DNA from 4 places in the Sodalis sp. RH21 genome. Region 3 is predicted to be linked to each of the others. Evidence: predicted binding sites of a transcription regulator. Region 3 holds the regulator's gene; each other region holds the start of a gene.
What was found. The regulator PurR, encoded in region 3, represses purine synthesis genes. The targets are predictions, from matches to a motif close to CANGCAAACGTTTGCNTG.
Positions count from the first base shown of each region.

Region 1: the regulator PurR is predicted to act here: its motif matches at 1,380-1,397, upstream of purL (phosphoribosylformylglycinamidine synthase).
Region 2: the regulator PurR is predicted to act here: its motif matches at 1,330-1,347, upstream of glyA (serine hydroxymethyltransferase).
Region 4: the regulator PurR is predicted to act here: its motif matches at 1,024-1,041, upstream of purE (5-(carboxyamino)imidazole ribonucleotide mutase).

Region 1 covers NZ_CP178732.1:1,108,404-1,111,534, reverse strand. Annotated here, with positions in the region: gene purL (phosphoribosylformylglycinamidine synthase) at 1-1,254, opposite strand, end outside; gene mltF (membrane-bound lytic murein transglycosylase MltF) at 1,560-3,131, shown strand, end outside.
Region 2 covers NZ_CP178732.1:1,117,613-1,120,743, forward strand. Annotated here, with positions in the region: gene glrR (two-component system response regulator GlrR) at 1-786, shown strand, start outside; gene glnB (nitrogen regulatory protein P-II) at 855-1,193, shown strand; gene glyA (serine hydroxymethyltransferase) at 1,478-2,731, shown strand; gene csiE (stationary phase inducible protein CsiE) at 2,827-3,131, opposite strand, start outside.
Region 3 covers NZ_CP178732.1:2,885,656-2,888,786, forward strand. Annotated here, with positions in the region: gene ACL2XP_RS13235 (C40 family peptidase) at 1-231, shown strand, start outside; gene ACL2XP_RS13240 (YnhF family membrane protein) at 417-506, opposite strand; gene purR (HTH-type transcriptional repressor PurR) at 757-1,773, shown strand; gene cfa (cyclopropane fatty acyl phospholipid synthase) at 2,227-3,131, shown strand, end outside.
Region 4 covers NZ_CP178732.1:4,288,556-4,291,686, forward strand. Annotated here, with positions in the region: gene ppiB (peptidylprolyl isomerase B) at 1-227, shown strand, start outside; gene lpxH (UDP-2,3-diacylglucosamine diphosphatase) at 236-958, shown strand; gene purE (5-(carboxyamino)imidazole ribonucleotide mutase) at 1,170-1,679, shown strand; gene purK (5-(carboxyamino)imidazole ribonucleotide synthase) at 1,676-2,752, shown strand; gene ACL2XP_RS19830 (NADP-dependent isocitrate dehydrogenase) at 2,828-3,131, opposite strand, start outside.

The sequences.
Region 1 (3,131 bases), 1.8 Mb from region 3:
ATTACCGACCCCGCCCGCCAGCATAATCGGCTTGTGGTAGCCCCGCAGCTCAAGGCCGTTATGGCTGTTGACCCGCTCTTCATAAGTGCGGAAATACCCGGTCAACGCCGGACGGCCGAATTCATTGTTAAACGCCGCGCCGCCCAGGGGGCCGTCGGTCATGATATCCAGCGCGCTGACGATACGATCCGGTTTGCCGAAGTCCTGTTCCCAGGGCTGCTCGAAACCGGGGATGCGCAGGTTGGAGACGGAAAAGCCCACCAGCCCGGCCTTGGGTTTGGAGCCGCGGCCGGTCGCGCCTTCGTCGCGGATTTCGCCGCCGGAACCGGTGGCGGCGCCCGGCCAGGGCGAGATAGCCGTGGGGTGGTTATGGGTTTCCACCTTCATCAGGATATGCGTCGGCTCCTGGTGGTAGTCATAACGGCCGTCCAGCGGGTCGGCAAAAAAGCGTCCCGCCGACGGGCCTTCCATCACCGCCGCATTGTCTTTATAGGCGGATAACACGAAATCCGGCGTCTGCTCGAAGGTGTTCTTGATCATCTTAAACAGCGATTTCGGCTGCGCCTGGCCGTCGATGACCCAGTCGGCGTTGAAAATTTTATGGCGGCAATGTTCGGAATTGGCCTGGGCGAACATATAGAGTTCGACATCGGTGGGATTACGGCCCAGGCGGGTAAAGGCCTCAAGCAGATAATCAATTTCATCCGGCGCCAGCGCCAGGCCCAGTTTGAGATTGGCTTGCTCCAGCGCGGAACGCCCGGCGGCGAGCATCTCCACCCTCTGCACCGGCGCGGGCTGGTGGTGGGCAAACAGCGCGGCGGCTTGCTCCAGCTCATCGAAAACGGTTTCCATCATCCGGTCATGAAGCAGCACGCCTAATTGCCGCCACTGCGGGTCGGTCATATCGTTGCCCTGGACATAAAACGCCAGGCCGCGCTCCAGGCGCTTAACCTGCGCCAGGCCGCAGTTATGGGCGATATCGGTGGCTTTGGACGACCAGGGGGATAAAGTGCCGGGGCGCGGCGTGACCAGGAGTAGGCGCCCCTGGGGCGCGTGTTCGGCGAGAGACGGGCCGTATTTCAACAGCCGTTGCAGCCTGGCGCGCTCATCTTGATTAAGCGGGGCGCTCAGATCGGCAAAGTGGACATATTCAGCATAAATATCGCTCACCGGAAGCCGGGCTTCCTGGCAGCGGGACAGCAGCTTGTGGATACGAAATGCTGACAGAGCGGGCGAACCACGCAGTATTTCCATAATAAAAGATCTCTCGTCTTTGAACCGCCGGCCGCAGGTACTTAAGGACGGCTTGCCATGGGGCGCAACTTCTGCACACAACTTCAGGGGGGAAACGCGCGTCATTATAGAGAATCCCGGCCGAGGACGAAACCGTTTGCGCGGTAATTGTTGCTATTCTTATACCCTTACAGAAAGAATGGTCTTAAAGCAATAAAGTTGCACAGCGGCGTTTTGTTGCGCAAAATGCCCCCACTCCAGGGAGAAAATGATAATAACACTGCCGCAGAGACAGCGAGATATTCGCTCCATTGAGAGATAACTATTTGAAGCGTTTTAAATTAAATTACGTCGTGATTGGCATTATCGCCGTCATGCTGACCTGGGCGTTGTGGTTTAACGTTCCCTGGCACAGCATGCAGGACGATAAACTCAGTCAGATAAAATCCAGGGGGACGTTGCGCATCAGTACGCTGAACGCCCCGCTGAGTTTTTATACCGCCAATAACCAGCAAACCGGATTCGATTACGAACTGGCGAAGCGTTTCGCCGATTATTTAGGCGTCAAGCTGGAGATCCGCCAGCGTAAAACCCTTAATGAACTGTTTGACGATCTGGATAATGATGACGCCGATCTGCTGGCCGCCGGCCTTATCTATAACAACGAGCGCCTGCAGCGCTTTACCACCGGTCCGGCCTATTATTATGTTTCCCAGCAATTGGTCTATCGCCTGGGCCAGCCGCGGCCGAAAAACCTGGGCGCGCTGCAAGGCCGCCTGGCGGTGTCCTCCGGGTCGGCGCATATTTCGCAGTTACGGGAGTTAAAAGAAAAAAAGTATCCCCAGTTGCAGTGGGAAGTCTCCTCCGATCTCAGCAGCAAGGCCTTATTGGAGCAAGTGGCCGACGGCAAGCTGGATTATACGCTGGTGGACTCGGCCACCGTCGGGCTGCTACAGCGCGTGCATCCGCAACTGGCGGTAGCATTTGATGTGACGGAGGAGGAGCCGGTCACCTGGTATCTGCAACAGCAAAACAGCAATAATCTCTCGGCCGCCCTGCTGGACTTTTTTAGCGAGCAGGAGGCGGACGGCACCATGGCGCGGCTGGAGGAGAAATATCTGGGCCATGTGGGCAGCTTTGATTATGTGGATACCAAAACCTTTCTGACCTCGATTGATGCCACGCTGCCGGCGCTGCAAGCCATGTTCCAGCAATATGCCAAAGAAATCGACTGGAAACTGCTTGCCGCCATCTCGTATCAGGAATCTCATTGGAACCCGCAGGCCGTTTCTCCCACCGGGGTGCGCGGCCTGATGATGCTGACCCGCACCACGGCCGATAGCCTGGGAATTGCGGATCGCATGGACGCCGAGCAAAGCATCCGGGGCGGCGCCCTGTATTTGTCGCGCATGATGCAGCGCGTGCCCGAGTCCATTCCTGAGGATGAGAAGATCTGGTTTGCCCTGGCGGCCTACAACATGGGGTACGCCCATATGCTGGATGCCCGGGCGTTGACCGCCAAGCAGCAAGGCAACCCCGACAGCTGGGTGGATGTGAAGCTGCGCTTGCCGATGCTCAGCCAGCCGCGTTATTACCAGCAAACCACCTATGGTTATGCCCGCGGCCAGCAGGCGTACAATTATGTAGAAAATATCCGCCGTTACGAAATGAGCCTGGTGGGATATCTGGAAGAGAAAGAGAAAAAAGCCGCATTGCTGGCGGCAAGCGCGGCTGAACCACCAACCGACGCCGCTAAGCCCCTGGCGGCGGACGCCAAACCGGTAACCCCCCAGGCCAGCCCCATGGCCACGGCGGCGAAACCGCCGCTCGCCGGGGTGCAACCGGCCGCCCGGGACGTTCCTAAAAGCGTCCCGGTCATCCCCGGCGCTTTCCCGGCC
Region 2 (3,131 bases), 1.8 Mb from region 3:
GCCAAACACCCCTTTATCGCCATTAACTGCGGCGCGCTGCCGGAGCAGTTGCTGGAATCCGAGCTATTCGGTCACGCCAAAGGCGCGTTTACCGGCGCGGTCAGCAGCCGGGAAGGGCTGTTCCAGGCAGCGGCGGGCGGCACGCTGTTTCTGGATGAAATCGGCGATATGCCGTTATCCTTGCAAGTAAAATTATTACGGGTGCTGCAGGAGCGTAAAGTCCGACCGCTGGGCAGCAATTGGGATTTGGATATCGACGTCAGAATTATCTCCGCCACCCACCGCGATTTACCCAAGGTCATGGCGGAGGGCGAATTTCGCGAAGATCTCTATTATCGCCTGAACGTCGTCAGCCTGAAATTGCCCGCCCTGCATGAGCGGGCGGAAGATATTCCGGTATTGGCCAACCATCTGCTGCGGGTCGCGGCGCTGCGCCATAAGCCGTTTGTGCGCAGTTTTTCCACCGACGCCATGAAGCGCCTGATGGCCGCCGGTTGGCCCGGCAATGTACGTCAGTTGGTTAACGTGATAGAACAGTGTGTGGCCCTGACGTCCGCGCCGGTCATCAGCGAAGCGCTGGTGGAGCAAGCGCTGGCAGGTGAAAATACCGTCCTGCCGACCTTCGTTGAGGCCCGGTTGCAGTTCGAACTGCATTATTTGCGTAAATTATTGCAGATCACCAAGGGAAATGTGACCCAGGCCGCACGTATGGCTGGGCGCAACCGAACTGAATTTTATAAACTATTGTCCCGCCATGAGCTGGATGCTAATGATTTTAAAGCCTAATTTGGCTCTGTTGTTTGTTCCGATGACATGCGGCAAGCGCCGCCAATCAGCTTGCAAAGGGTGCTGTAATGAAGAAAATCGATGCGATTATCAAACCGTTCAAACTGGACGATGTACGTGAGGCGTTGGCGGAAGTCGGCATTACCGGCATGACCGTAACCGAGGTCAAGGGCTTCGGGCGCCAGAAAGGCCATACCGAGCTTTACCGCGGCGCGGAATACATGGTGGATTTTTTGCCGAAAGTAAAAATCGAGCTGGTGGTGTCGGATGATATCGTCGACAGCTGCGTGGACACCATCATGCACACCGCCCAGACCGGTAAAATCGGTGACGGCAAGATCTTTGTGTTCGACGTGGCGCGGGTGGTTCGCATCCGTACCGGCGAACAGGACGAAGAAGCCATTTAATACAGCGGTCGGCTTGTCCCGGTGCTCGAACCGGCCGGGGTGGCCCGCTGCCCGTCATGAAAAAATCCTCCGCCGGCGTGAAAAAATATCCCGATCCCCGTCCAACCCCCGTCAGCCGCCAGCCCCAGGGCAGTGCAACGGAATCGTTTGCGTAAAAACCATGGCCAGACCCTATCGGAGCAGGGGCAAAAAAGTTTACACTATCCCCATGGCCTTACCGGATTTTACTCGCCTTTTTTATTGACAAATTCAGCCAGCCGAGCCAGCTGATCCAGGAGAAGCGGATGTTAAAGCGTGAAATGAACATTGCAGATTATGATGCCGAACTATGGCAGGCAATGGAGCAGGAAGTGGTGCGCCAGGAAGAGCACATCGAGCTGATTGCTTCGGAAAACTACACCAGCCCGCGCGTGATGCAGGCGCAGGGTTCGCAGCTGACCAATAAATATGCTGAAGGCTATCCGGGCAAACGCTACTATGGCGGCTGTGAATTTGTCGATGTGGTCGAGCAACTGGCCATCGATCGCGCCAAGGCGCTGTTCGGCGCCGATTATGCCAACGTGCAGCCCCACTCCGGTTCCCAGGCGAATTTCGCCGTCTATACCGCCCTCCTGCAGCCGGGCGATACCGTGCTGGGCATGAACCTGGCCCACGGCGGCCATCTGACCCATGGTTCCCCGGTCAACTTCTCCGGCAAACTCTATAACATCATTCCTTACGGCATCGATGAAAGCGGCCATATCGATTATGCGGAGCTGGCGCAACTGGCCCAGGCCCATAAGCCGAAAATGATTATCGGCGGTTTCTCCGCATACTCCGGCATCGTGGATTGGGCCAGGATGCGTGAAATCGCGGACAGCGTCGGCGCCTACCTGTTTGTGGATATGGCCCACGTGGCGGGGCTGATTGCCGCCGACGTCTATCCGAACCCGGTACCCCATGCCCACGTGGTCACCACCACCACCCATAAGACCCTGGCCGGTCCGCGCGGCGGCCTGATCCTGGCCAAGGGCGGCAGCGAAGAGCTGTATAAGAAGCTTAACTCCGCGGTATTCCCCGGCGGCCAGGGCGGCCCGCTGATGCATGTCATCGCAGGCAAAGCGGTGGCGCTGAAAGAAGCCATGGAACCCGAATTCCGTATTTATCAGCAGCAGGTGGCCAAGAATGCCAAGGCCATGGTAGCGGTATTCCTGGAACGCGGTTACAACATCGTTTCGGGCGGCACCGATAACCATCTGTTCCTGCTGGATCTGGTGGATAAAAACCTGACCGGTAAAGAGGCGGATGCCGCTCTGGGCCGCGCCAACATCACGGTGAATAAAAACGCAGTGCCCAACGATCCGAAAAGCCCGTTTGTCACCTCAGGCATTCGCATCGGTACCCCGGCGGTTACCCGCCGCGGTTTTAACGAGCAGGATGTACGTGCGCTGGCCGGCTGGATCTGCGATGTGCTCGACAGCATCAACGATGAAGCGGTAATTGAACGCACCAAACAAAAAGTGCTGGAAATCTGCGCCCGCTACCCGGTTTATGCCTGAAATGGGATCTGAATCCCGGCATCGTTAACGCCGGGATCGATTTTCACAAGGCTCTTGTTGCCAAGAGCCTTTTTTTGGCCGCAGCGCAGGCGGGATTAAGCTTTCCCGGACCCGGCGGGGGCCTCAAGCAATTGACGGATTCGCTCTTGCTGCGATTGTACCAGGGGCAGGCGCACCAACATTAGAGGCGGCGAGAACAGCGGCAGCGGCATGGCGAAAGGGGTAACGATCAGCACGGTATTTTTGGGCGCGCCATGGGCCTGAAATTCTTCCATCTCCTGGAATTTAATATTCAGCGGCAATAATGTTAATTCGCGTATCTGCAACTCCAGCAATTTTTCCTGTATGCCATCGCTCTTGGTCAGGATGACCACCTGCTTTTCCTGCAAATCGTTATCCT
Region 3 (3,131 bases):
CGCGACGCGGCGCCGGTGAAAAAAGGCGAGCTGGAAAGCGGGGATTTGGTTTTTTTCCATATATCCAATCGCGGCGCGGCGGATCATGTGGGTGTCTATCTGGGGAACGGGCGGTTTATCCAGTCACCGCGCACCGGACGGGATATCCGCATCAGTTATCTCAATGAAGATTATTGGCAGGATCACTATGTGGGCGCCCGCCGCGTTGTAACGCCGAAGAATATCCGCTAGGCGGGACGCTGCCGCTGTTTACCCGTGATGCGTTAATGAAAAAAGGAGCCTTGGCTCCTTTTTTCATTAACATACGGTTTCATTAACATACGGTTTCATTAACATACGGTTTCATTAACGAGCGGTTTCATCACCAAACGGTTTTATAACTAAACGTTTTATCGACTGGTCGCTCGCTAGCCGGCTTAGTTCATTACGGCGGTAAAGCTGAACACGATGATAACCAATAATGAAAAGACCGTGGTGAGTAATGACATTTTCAAATCGCTATCCATGGTTTGCCCTTATCATGTTGCGTGCCTGTGCGGTGGCCAGGGCGTCAATCAGGTGGTCGACGCGCTTTCGTGATAACGCCATTTTGGCACAATCGCCGCAAGAAAGCTCGCCGTTCGGCAGGCCCGGTTAACATTTAACGCTTTCACTTTGCCGCGGGATCAAGGAAAATTACCGGTTATTGTTATTGCGTCGTAAAGTGCTTGCGCCTTCGACAGGTTTTCATTCAGGGCGTTCAGGAGTATTCAAGGCATGGCAACCATAAAAGATGTGGCGAAACGCGCTAACGTATCGACCACCACCGTATCGCACGTGATTAATAAGACCCGTTTCGTAGCGGAAGATACCAAAATCGCCGTGCTGGACGCTATCAAACAATTACATTATTCCCCCAGCGCCGTGGCGCGCAGCCTGAAAATCAACCGTACCAAATCCATCGGTTTATTGGCCAGCACCAGTGAAGCCCCCTACTTTGCCGAAATTATCGAGGCCATAGAACATCACTGTTTCGCCAGGGGCTATACGCTGATTTTATGCAACTCCCATAACGATCTCGACAAACAGCGGGCCTACCTGGCCATGCTGGCGCAAAAGCGCGTCGACGGCCTGCTGGTGATGTGCGCCGAATATCCGGAACCGCTGCTGGATATGTTGGAAGAGTATCAGCATATCCCGATGGTGGTGATGGATTGGGGCGAAGCCCGCCGTGATTTTACCGATACCATTATCGATAATGCCTTTGCCGGGGGCTACATGGCCACGCAATATCTGCTTAAGCGCGGCCACCGGGCCATTGGCGCGATACCCGGCCAGTTGGCCCGCAATACCGGCGGCGGCCGCCATCGCGGATATTTGCACGCCATGGCCGAGGCGGGAATTCCCCTGACCGACCGGTGGATTGTGCAGGGAGATTTCGAACCCGAATCGGGCTATCTCGCCATGAAGCAGATACTGGCGCAGCCGCAGCGTCCCACCGCGGTGTTCTGCGGCGGGGATATCATGGCGATGGGGGCCTTGTGCGCCATTGACGAGTTGGGACTGCGCGTGCCCGATGATATTTCCCTTATCGGCTATGATAATGTTCGCAATTCGTGCTTTTTTTCCCCGGCGCTGACCACGATTCACCAACCCAAAGAAGAGCTGGGCGAGGCGGCGTTAACCATGTTATTGGATCGCATTACCAGTAAACGGGTAGCCGCCAAAAGCATTGAAGTGCATCCCAAACTCGTTGAACGGCGTTCGGTTGCCGACGGTCCTTTCCTGCCCTAGCCTGCCGGCGCCAGGCTTTGTGCGCTGGCGCGCATGTCTTCCCCGCGTTAGCCGCGTTTATCTCCGTACGGCGCCGAACCGACACAATATATTGCAATTCAATATTTTTTTACCAACTGTTATTGTTTCAGAGAGAAATCATTAAGTTATACTATGAAATACATTGCTATGTTAGCTATTGTCTAAACGGAAATGCAGGCTTATACTCAATATCGTTAACAATTATAACGAGTTGTCTTCTATATTTTTGAAAAGCATGTCGTGTTTACAAGCATGGCATCACCCTTTTTATAAAGCACGCGGCTAACAACCAGTCTTAGCTTTACTTTATATTCCTCTGTTTATGGTGGTACTTCAGACACCACGGATAACCGTGGATTCTTATAAAAGCCCGCAGGCATTGGCTTAGCTTTTCCTGACGGGGCATTACAGAATAAAGGTGATGGAGAAGCTATGAGTTCCTCGTGTGTTGAAGACCTGAGCTTTCATGATAACGCTTGGTATCGTATCGTCCATGAATTGCTCGCTGAAGCCGGTGTTGAAATCAATGGCTCAAGGCCTTTTGATATTCGTGTCAAGAACCCGGGTTTTTTTAAGCGGGTACTGCAAGACGGATCGCTGGGATTGGGCGAGAGCTATATGGATGGTTGGTGGGAATGCGATCGGCTGGATGTTTTTTTCCAACGCGTTCTCAGGGCTGGACTGGAAAATAAACTTCCTCATCATTTAAAGGATACCCTGCGCGTCGCCGCTGCCCGGGTGCTGAACCTGCAATCCAAAAAAAGAGCCTGGATAGTGGGTAAAGAGCATTATGATTTAGGCAACGACCTGTTCGAATTGATGCTTGATCCCTATATGCAGTACTCTTGCGGTTACTGGAGCCGGGCGCAGACCCTGGAACAGGCGCAGCAGGATAAGCTGAAAATGATTTGTGAAAAATTACAGCTAAAACCAGGCATGTCTTTGCTGGATGTCGGCTGCGGCTGGGGAGGCCTCGCGGCTTATGCCGCTAAAAATTACGGCGTATCGGTACAAGGCGTCACCATTTCCGCCGAGCAGCAGAAACTGGCCCAAAAGCGCTGCGAGGGTTTGGACGTAACCATTTTGCTACAGGATTACCGCGATCTGAATATGCAGTTCGACCGCATAGTCTCCGTAGGAATGTTTGAACACGTCGGGCCGAAGAATTACGCCACTTATTTTGACGTGGTCGATCGCAACCTGAAACGCGACGGGTTGTTTTTGCTGCACACTATCGGTTCCAACGAAACGGATATGAATGTCGATCCCTGGATCGATAAATATATCTTTCCCAACGGCTGCCTGCCGTCGGTACAGCATATAGCCCACGCCAGCGA
Region 4 (3,131 bases), 1.4 Mb from region 3:
ATCCGCACTCCGCCACGGCGCAGTTCTTTATCAACCTGGTCGACAACGACTTCCTGAACTTCCGTTCACAGGATGCCAGCGGCTGGGGCTACTGCGTATTCGCGGAAGTGACCGACGGCCTTGACGTCGTGGACAAAATCAAAAGCGTGGCCACCGGCAACAGCGGCCCGCATCAGGATGTGCCAAAAGAAGACGTCATCATCACCGGCGTGACCGTCGACGAATAATCGTTGCCATGGCAACCTTGTTTATTGCGGATCTTCATCTGAGCCAGCAAGAACCGGCGATTACCGCCGGTTTTCTGCATTTTTTGCAGCGGCAGGCGGTTCACGCCGACGCGCTTTATATTCTGGGCGACCTGTTTGAACTGTGGATCGGCGATGACGATCCGTCGTCGCTGCATGCCGAGATAGCCGCGGCGCTAAGGCAGCTCACCCGCAAAGGGGTGCCCTGCTTTTTTATCCATGGCAATCGTGACTTCCTCATCGGCAAGCGTTTTGCCGGCGCCAGCGGCATGACGTTATTACCCCAGGAGCAGTTGCTCACTTTATACGATCGCCCCATTCTTGTTTTGCATGGCGATACCCTGTGCACCGACGATCGGGCCTACCAGCGTTATCGGCGGCGGGTCAATCAGCGCTGGCTGCAGCGCTTGTTCCTGCTGCTGCCGCTGAAAAGAAGATTGCGCATCGCCGAACGGATGCGCACGGGCAGCCAGCGGGCCAATCGCGCCAAATCCGCGGTTATTATGGATGTTAATCCCCAAGCGGTGATAGCGGCGTTACAGCGCCATGGCGTGAAATGGATGATTCACGGCCATACCCATCGTCCGGCAATCCATACCATCGCCCTCCCCGACGGCAAGGCCCACCGCGCGGTATTGGGCGCCTGGCATCAACAGGGATCGATGATTAAAGTGACCCCCGACAGTATCGAACTGGTTGAATTCCCTTTTTGATCATTCCCGGCGCTACGCTATCCGCCTGACTCATTTTTGTCGCGCCGGATTTATGCCGCCCAGGCTACGCAACCGTTTTCCTCTCCCGTTTCACATGCTATGCTCTACGCCCTCTTTCCCTTGTACCGTCATCCGGCGTCACCCGGTACCCAGGCGGCATCCCGGCGTGGTAGGGTTGTCGTTGGTTAACACCACAGGAGCAACTACGCGCATGCAATCCAATCTTGCCCCGGCAAAAATCGCCATCGTCATGGGGTCCAAAAGCGACTGGGCCACGATGCAATTTGCCGCTGATATTCTCGACACGCTGCAAGTCGCCTTCCATGCGGAAATCGTCTCGGCTCATCGCACGCCGGATAAATTATTCAGCTTTGCCGAACAGGCGGCGGCGGCGGGTTACGAGGTGATTATCGCCGGCGCGGGCGGCGCGGCCCATTTACCGGGGATGCTGGCGGCGAAAACGCTGGTGCCGGTGCTCGGCGTGCCGGTGCAAAGCGCGGCGCTGAGCGGCGTCGATAGCCTCTATTCCATCGTCCAGATGCCCCGGGGAGTGCCGGTGGGCACCCTGGCGATTGGCAAAGCCGGCGCGGCGAATGCCGCCCTGCTGGCGGCGCAGATCCTGGCGCTGCATGACAGCGGCTTAAGCCAGCGACTGGCTGCCTGGCGCCTGGCGCAAACCGATGACGTGCTGGCGCATCCCGACCCGCGGGAGGACGCATGAAACCGGTTTGTATTCTAGGGAATGGCCAGTTGGGCCGGATGCTGCGCCAGGCGGGCGAACCGCTGGGTATCGCGGTATTTCCGGTGGGATTGGATGCCGATCCCGAGTCGGTGCCCGTGGCGCAAAGCGTGATCACCGCGGAAATCGAGCGCTGGCCGCAAACGCCCCTCACCCGCGAACTGGCCAGCCATAAGGCGTTTGTGAACCGTGATATCTTCCCGCGCCTGGCCGACCGGTTGACGCAAAAACAGCTGTTGGATGAGTTACGGCTGGCCACCGCGCCCTGGGAAGAACTGAGCGCGGCGGCGCAGTGGCCGCAGGTGTTCGCCTCGTTTGACGATTTAGCCGTCGTCAAACGCCGCGTCGGCGGCTATGACGGCCGCGGCCAATGGCGGCTCACCCCGGGCGAGGAAGCGGCTTTACCCCAGGAATGCTACGGCAGCTGTATCGTGGAAAAGGGGATCGCATTCTCCGGCGAAGTCTCGCTGATCGGCGCCCGCGCCTACGGCGGTAATATGGTGTTTTATCCCCTGACCCATAATCTGCACCAGGACGGCATTCTGCGCGCCAGCGTGGCGCTGCCGCAGCCGGACGGCGTCTTGCAGCGCCGGGCGGAAAGCATGCTGTCGTCGATTATGCATGAGCTGAAATATGTCGGCGTCATGGCGATGGAGTGTTTTATCGTGGGGGATGACCTGCTGATTAACGAGCTGGCGCCCAGGGTGCACAACAGCGGCCACTGGACGCAAAACGGCGCATCGGTCAGCCAGTTCGAACTGCACCTGCGGGCCATTCTGGACCTGCCCCTGCCGGAACCGGACGTGAGTACGCCGTCGGTTATGGTGAACCTGATCGGCACCGACCTTAGTACCGATTGGCTGGCGGACCCGCTGGTACACCTGCATTGGTATGAGAAAGAGGTGCGTCCGGGCCGCAAGGTGGGCCATTTGAATCTCAATCACCCGGACAGCCAGTACCTCAGCCACAGTTTGCTGTATCTGGCATCGCTATTGCCGGCGGATTATCAGCCCGGCCTGCGCTGGGCGCGGCAAAAACTCGCCGAATTGGGCTAAACGCCCCCTGCCGGCTGAAAAAAATCCCGGACCACGGTCCGGGATTTTTATTACTGGCAATACCTGCCGCCGGGCTTAAATCATCGCGCCTTTAAGCGCGCTGTTCAGCGTCGCGCTCGGACGCATGGCCTGGCTGGCCAGCTCGGGGTTCGGATGGAAATATCCGCCGATATCCACCGGTTTGCCCTGTACCTGATTCAATTCGCTCACGATTTTATCTTCATTGTCGGCCAGGAGACGGGCCAGCGGGGCGAACTGATCGCGCAGGGCGGTATCTTCGTCCTGTGCGGCCAGCGCCTGCGCCCAATAAAGCGCCAGATAAAAATGGCTGCCGCGGTTATCCAGTTCGCCGGTTTTGCGCGACGGCGACTTGTTGGTA